DNA from 3 places in the Streptomyces sp. NPDC087859 genome. Region 3 is predicted to be linked to each of the others. Evidence: riboswitches for the same ligand, from Rfam matches in the RefSeq annotation. Region 3 holds a riboswitch; each other region holds the start of a gene.
What was found. Region 3 has a riboswitch for S-adenosylmethionine ahead of thrC (threonine synthase). Riboswitches for the same ligand answer to the same signal wherever they lie in the genome.
Positions count from the first base shown of each region.

Region 1: it holds a riboswitch for S-adenosylmethionine, as region 3 does, so the genes downstream of both, ACIOHP_RS44020 (ABC transporter substrate-binding protein) here and thrC (threonine synthase) in region 3, are expected to answer to the same signal.
Region 2: it holds a riboswitch for S-adenosylmethionine, as region 3 does, so the genes downstream of both, ACIOHP_RS17655 (aminotransferase class V-fold PLP-dependent enzyme) here and thrC (threonine synthase) in region 3, are expected to answer to the same signal.

Region 1 covers NZ_JBIUUU010000026.1:74,752-76,945, reverse strand. Annotated here, with positions in the region: gene ACIOHP_RS44020 (ABC transporter substrate-binding protein) at 1-822, opposite strand, end outside; SAM riboswitch class IV at 1,184-1,297, opposite strand; gene ACIOHP_RS44015 (hypothetical protein) at 1,395-2,108, opposite strand; gene ACIOHP_RS44010 (hypothetical protein) at 2,157-2,194, opposite strand, start outside.
Region 2 covers NZ_JBIUUU010000006.1:504,390-506,583, forward strand. Annotated here, with positions in the region: gene ACIOHP_RS17655 (aminotransferase class V-fold PLP-dependent enzyme) at 1-1,199, opposite strand, end outside; SAM riboswitch class IV at 1,345-1,461, opposite strand; gene trpD (anthranilate phosphoribosyltransferase) at 1,536-2,194, opposite strand, start outside.
Region 3 covers NZ_JBIUUU010000004.1:139,097-141,290, forward strand. Annotated here, with positions in the region: gene ACIOHP_RS10770 (glucosyl-3-phosphoglycerate synthase) at 1-590, opposite strand, end outside; SAM riboswitch class I at 757-898, shown strand; gene thrC (threonine synthase) at 917-2,194, shown strand, end outside.

The DNA of each region.
Region 1 (2,194 bases), on a different contig from region 3:
CTTGCCGACGCTGCTGATCGCGTCCACCTGACCGGACTGGAGGCTTCCGGCCCGCACCCCCGCCTCGGGCACGACCTTGAACACCAGCTTGTCCAGGTAGGCCTCGCCCTTCTTGGACCACAGCGAGGAACCCCAGTCGTACCCGGTGCGCTTGGCCAGGGTGATCGACTGGTTCTGCACGTACTGCTTCAGCACGAACGGTCCCGACCCGACCACACCGTCACTGCACTTCTGCTGCGGAGTCTTCTTCACGCTCGCCGACGACTCGATGCCCAGCGAGTGGGTCGAAGTCGCCTGGAGGAACTGTGCGTTGGGCTCCTTGAAGGTCACCTTGACGGTCAGCGGGTCCACCGCGGCGGTGCTCTTGACGCTGCTCAGATAGCCCTGGGCGAGGACGCCCAACGCGCCGAGCTTCGGGACCGCGTCGAAGTTGTCCTTGACCACCTGCGCGGTCAGCTCGGAGCCGTCGCTGAAGGTGACACCCGAGCGCAGATGGAACGTGAACTCCGTCGCGTCGGCGTTGATGTCCCAGCTCTTGGCGAGCCACGGCACGATCTTGCCGGTCCCGGGGTCCTGGTCGGTGAGGGAGTCCACGGTCTGACGTACCGAGTAGATGCTTTCGTTGCTGCCGACCTGCTGCGGGTCCACGCAGCCGGCGTCGGAACCCACCGCGAAGGTCAAGGTGCCGCCGGACTGGGGCCGGCTGCTTCCGCTGTCCGAGCCGGTGCTGCCCGAGCCGCAGGCGGTCAGCAGAACACTGGTGGTCAGGAGGGCGGCGAGGGGCGCCCATCGGAAGGTTCTGAAATCCGGAAGTGCTGTCACGGAGGGGTATCTCCTACTGGTGTCACCAGGCAAGGGGGTGCCGTACCAGGCACGGCCGTGCATGGGTGTGCGGCCCCGGCCGGCATGACGCCGGTGGCGGGGGAGCGCTGTGCAGACAGGGACAGGCGGGCGACACCGGGAGCCGGTGGCCGGGAAGAGCGCGGGGAAGGCGGGCCGGTGGCGGAGGTCAGCCGGCCGCGGACGGGCTCGTCAGGCCTGACAGAGGCAGCTGGTCGAGCGCTTCAGATCGATATGGCGTCGACGCGCGAGGCGGGAGAACACCGTGGCGACGGCGAAGGAGGCGCTGAGTTCACCACCGTGCCGCATACCGGTCCTCCCCGTCTCCGGCCCCGGAGACGGGGCCACGCGCTTGCGGGAATCCTCGGTGATCCCGCCGGGCTTTCACCTGGAGCACCCCACCGCGCGGGAGGGTTGCCGGTCAGCAAGCCAGGGCTGGACGCTGACACTCAATGCCGATCGTGATCGTACGGAGCGGTCTTGTCGTACGTCAATGCCACCACCGGGCGCCCTGTTCGAGAAGGCGTCACCCTGAGCGTGGTCATCAGCCCCAATCAGTCCACGAGCGCCCGCACTTGGCGGTGGCCGGCCTCTCCGCGAGACCAGATGTGCGTCAGGCGACGCGGGTTCTCGCGGTCCCAGGTGTCGTGGTCCATGACGGCAACAGCGTCCGACAGCCGCCACCGCGAGGAACTCCATGAGGCCTGGGGGACTTCCACCAGGCCGTCGAGGAGTGCGATGGCCGCTGCCGCGAGCGTGCCCACGGGCCATGGCTTCCATGTCGCGACCGCGTCGGTGAGGGCATGCGATTCGATCAGATGCAGCAGGGACGGTGCTACGGGGAGGAAGGGACTGCTGCCGTCGACGTCGGTGCCCACGCTGCCGTCGGTGTGGATCAGGTCCCGGCACGGCTTCGACACCCGCTCGCCGGTCCATTCGAAGTACCAGCCGTCTCTTCCGGGGTCCTGCCATGCTCGCGTCTTCATGCCGAGGTGGTCGTACTCCCACCTGCGGACGGACTCGTACCGCTCCCCGGCCACCACCCGGCTACGGCGTACCTCGTACCGCAGGCCCGCGAACTTCTGCTCGAATCCCTCGCAGCGGATGAGGAGATCCAGCGGGGCGGGCACGAGCTTCCCCGCCTGATCGTGCACGTGCCAGAACTCCATCGGCAGCCCGAACCGGACGGGGTGCTCACGCCGGCCCGTGCGGCGAAGGAAATCCTGTGCGCGCGGCGAGAGCTCGGACGGGTCTTCCAGGATGTGCATGCTGAACTTCATTTCCCAGGCGGGTACGGCTGCCGGGCGAGGGAGCCGTCAGTTGAAAGCGTCGGTCATGCAGTCCCTCCGGCAGT
Region 2 (2,194 bases), on a different contig from region 3:
GCCTCCGGGGCTCCGCACTCGCCCTGGGTCTGGGGGTCGCTGCCGAGGAGGGTGCGGACGAGGGGGTGGGCGCAGAAGAGGCCGTCGCGGACACCGATGCCGTACTCGGCGGAGAGGGCGGCGGCGAAGTGGGAGCTGTTCCAGCCCTCGACGACGAAGGAGATGACGCCGACGCGCGGGGCGTCGTCCCCGAAGAGGGAGAGGATCCGGACCTCCGGGACCTCGGCGAGGCCGGCCTTCACCTTCTCGATCAGGTGCCGCTCACGGGCGACCAGGGTGTCGAAGCCGGCCTCGGTGAGCGCCTTGCAGGCCGAGGCGATGGAGTAGGCGCCGATCACGTTCGGGGACCCGGCCTCGTGGCGGGCCGCGGTCTCGTGCCACTCGACGTCCACGCCGCCGTCCGTACGGCGGGTGACCTTGCGGCTGGCGCCGCCGCCGGCGAGGTAGGGGTCGGCGGCCTGGAGCCAGTCGGCGCGGCCCGCGAGGACACCGGAGCCGAAGGGCGCGTACAGCTTGTGGCCGGAGAAGGCGATCCAGTCGACGTCCAGGTCCCGCACGGAGACCGGGTGGTGGGGGGCCAGCTGGGCGGCGTCCAGGACGATCCGGGCGCCGTGCGCGTGGGCGGCGGCGGCCAGCTCACGCACCGGCCACAGCTCGCCGGTGACGTTGGAGGCGCCGGTCACGCAGACCAGGGCCGGGCCGTAGGGGTCGCGGGCCGCCAGGGCCTTCTCCAGGGTCTCGACGGCCTGGGCCGGGGTGCGCGGGGCGTCGAGGTAGGTGACGCGGGCGTCCTGCCAGGGCAGCAGGCTCGCGTGGTGCTCGGTCTCGAAGACGAAGACCTGGCAGTCGGCGGGGAGGGCGGCGGCGAGGAGGTTCAGGGAGTCCGTGGTCGAGCGGGTGAAGATCAGCTGGTCGTCGGCGCGGCAGTCCAGGAACTCACAGATCGTCTTACGGGCGTTCTCGAAGAGGTCCGTCGACAGCTGGGAGAGGTAGCCGGCGCCGCGGTGGACACTGCCGTAGTAGGGGGCGTAGGCCGCCACGTCGTCCCACACGCGCTGAAGCGCGGGGGCGCTGGCCGCGTAGTCGAGGGCCGCGTAGGTGACCTCGCCGCCGGTGACGAGCGGGACGGTGACATCGCTTCCCAGAACGGGCAGCGGGGCACAAATGGTCTGGGCGGCGGCAGCGGTGGAGACAGACATGGGGAACTCCCGTGAGAGAGCATGCCGAAGCAGGGCATGCGGAGATGAGGAAAAGGGTGCGCGGAGGCGGGGCTCGGCAGCCCTATCGCATTCGCTTGCTCACGGAAGACTCCCTCGAACGACCAGGACCCCTGGATTCGAGAGGGGCCCGCGCTTGCCGTAGACCTCGCTGCCTACGGCCTGGTCTTCACCCGGGGCACCCCGCCACGGACGGAGGGTTGCCGGACAGTCGGCCGGGGCCTCATGACTGTCACTCATGACCTGGTCAAAGAACGTACGCGATGTGATCGTCGTCCCGCAACCCGTGTCCGGATCGCGGGACGACAGCCGGTGGCGTCAGGCGTTGCTGGCCGCCGCCCAGCGCTCCAGGGTCCGCTTGGCCGCGCCGGAGTCGATCGACTCGGCCGCCTTCGCCATGCCGACCCGGATCTGGTCCACGAGCGGTGCCTCCGTCGGTGCGAACGCCACCAGCGCCGCGGCCGAGTTGAGCAGGACCGCGTCCCGCACCGCTCCGGTCTCGCCGTCCAGCAGACGCCGGGCGACCTCGGCGTTGAACGAGGCGTCCGCGCCCCGCAGCGCCTCCACCGGCACCAGTTCGAGACCGACGTCCCGCGGGTCGAAGGCCTCCTCGCGCACCTTGCCGTCGCGGACGACCCACACCCGTGAAGTGGCCGTGGTCGTCAGCTCGTCGAGACCGTCGTCACCGCGGAAGACCAGCGCGGAGGAGCCGCGCTCGGCGAGCACTCCGGCCATGAGCCCCGCCATCCGGGTGTCGAAGCAGCCGACCGCCGAGGCGGTGACCCTCGCGGGGTTGGTCAGCGGGCCGAGCAGGTTGAACGAGGTCGGGATCCCGAGGTCCCGGCGGACCCCGCCGACGAACCGCATCGACGGGTGGAACCTGGCCGCGAAACAGAAGGTGATGCCGGCCTCCTCCACCACCTGGGCCACCCGCGCGGGCGACAGGTCCAGGTTGATGCCGAGCTTCTCCAGGACGT
Region 3 (2,194 bases):
CCGCCCAGCGGCTGGACGAAGCCGGCCAGCTGGGGCCAGTGCATGTTCAGCAGCGGGCGGGCCATCAGCTCGGTCACCCGGCCGCCCTGGCCGGCCGCGCCGCCCAGCGGGCGGTCGTACATGCCCTTGACGAGGTCGACGCCGGGGTCGGTGAGCAGCGGGCCCACGATCCCGGAGACGAAGTCGGAGGAGAACTCCTTCAGGTCGGCGTCGATGAAGCAGACGATGTCACCGCGGGTCACCAGGAGCGAGCGCCACAGCACCTCGCCCTTGCCGGGCACCGCCGGGAGACGGGGCAGGATGTCGTCGCGGTGGACGACGGTCGCCCCGGCCGCGGCGGCGACCTGCGATGTACGGTCGGTGGAGCCCGAGTCGACGACGACTATCTCGTCGACGAGGGGGACCTGCTGCATGAGGTCGTGACGGATCACGGAGACGATGTCACCGACCGTCTCCTCCTCGTTGAGTGCGGGCAGTACGACGCTGACCGACTGGTTCGTGCGTTGCTTGGCGGCCAGGAGCTGGTGGAGCGGGCGATCGGTCAGGGACCAGGACCGGGTGGTCAGCCAGCGCTCGACTTCGTTCAGCACAGTGCGCGGCTCCTCTGCGTTCTCTCGGCGAGTATGCGTATCAGCGTGTGATCCATCTCGCGGTTCGGACGACTATCTCAACTGTCCTGGTCGTCGGTTACAGTCTTGAACAACGCGGATGACCATCGCATGTCGAGGGTGGCCCGCCGTTCACACAACTTCATACCGCTCATCCAGAGGGGCAGAGGGATACGGCCCGATGAAGCCCCGGCAACCCTCCAGTCGGTTTCTCGTCACCAGCGAGGCTCCCGACTCGGGAAGGTGCCAAATCCGTCTCACGGCGAGATGCGTCGTGAGGAAGATGAGGAGAAAGGGCCTCGCCTCTCATGGCTGCGCAGACTGTTGCAAGCACCACCGAAAACACCGTAGACCTCGGCCCGGCCGCGGCGCTCAGCTGCCGCGAGTGCGGTCACCGCGTCCCCCTCGGCCCGGTTTTCGCGTGCGAGGAGTGTTTCGGCCCGCTCGAGATCGCCTACGACTTCTCGGCCTACGACACCGAGGAGCTCCGCAAGCGGATCGAGGCGGGACCCGCGAACATCTGGCGCTACGCGCCGTTGCTGCCCGTCCCCGCGGACGTGGCCGACAAGCCCAACATCAACCCGGGCTGGACCCAGCTCGTCAAGGCCGACAACCTGGCCCGCGAACTCGGTGTCACCGGCGGTCTGTATGTGAAGGACGACTCCGGCAACCCGACGCACTCCTTCAAGGACCGCGTCGTCGCCCAGGCCCTGGAGGCCGCGCGCGCCTTCGGCTTCACCACCCTCTCCTGCTCCTCCACGGGCAACCTGGCCGGTGCCGTCGGCGCCGCCGCCGCCCGCGCCGGCTTCCGTTCCTGCGTGTTCATCCCGCACGACCTGGAGCAGGGCAAGATCGTCATGGCCGCGATCTACGGCGGCGAGCTCGTCGGCATCGAGGGCAATTACGACGATGTGAACCGCTTCTGCTCCGAGCTGATCGGCGACCCGGCCGGCGAGGGCTGGGGCTTCGTCAACGTCAACCTGCGGCCCTACTACGCCGAGGGCTCCAAGACCCTGGCGTACGAGATCTGCGAGCAGCTCGGCTGGCGGCTCCCCGACCAGCTGGTCGTGCCGATCGCCTCCGGCTCGCAGCTCACGAAGATCGACAAGGGGCTCCAGGAGCTGATCAAGCTCGGGCTCGTCGAGGACAGGCCGTACCGGATCTTCGGCGCCCAGGCCGAGGGCTGCTCGCCGGTCTCCGTCGCCTACAAGGCGGGCCACGACGTGGTGCGGCCGCAGAAGCCGAACACCATCGCCAAGTCCCTCGCCATCGGCAACCCGGCGGACGGGCCGTACGTCCTGGACATCGCGCGCCGTACCGGCGGTGCGGTGGAGGACGTCAACGACGAGCAGGTCGTGGACGCGATCAAGCTGCTGGCGCGGACCGAGGGCATCTTCGCGGAGACCGCGGGCGGTGTGACGGTCGGTGTCACCAAGAAGCTGATCGAGAACGGCCTGCTGGACCCGACGCTGACCACCGTTGTGCTGAACACGGGCGACGGACTGAAGACCCTGGACGCGGTGGCGGGTACGGGGCTCACCGCGACCATCCGCCCCAACCTTGACTCGTTCCGCGAGGCCGGCCTC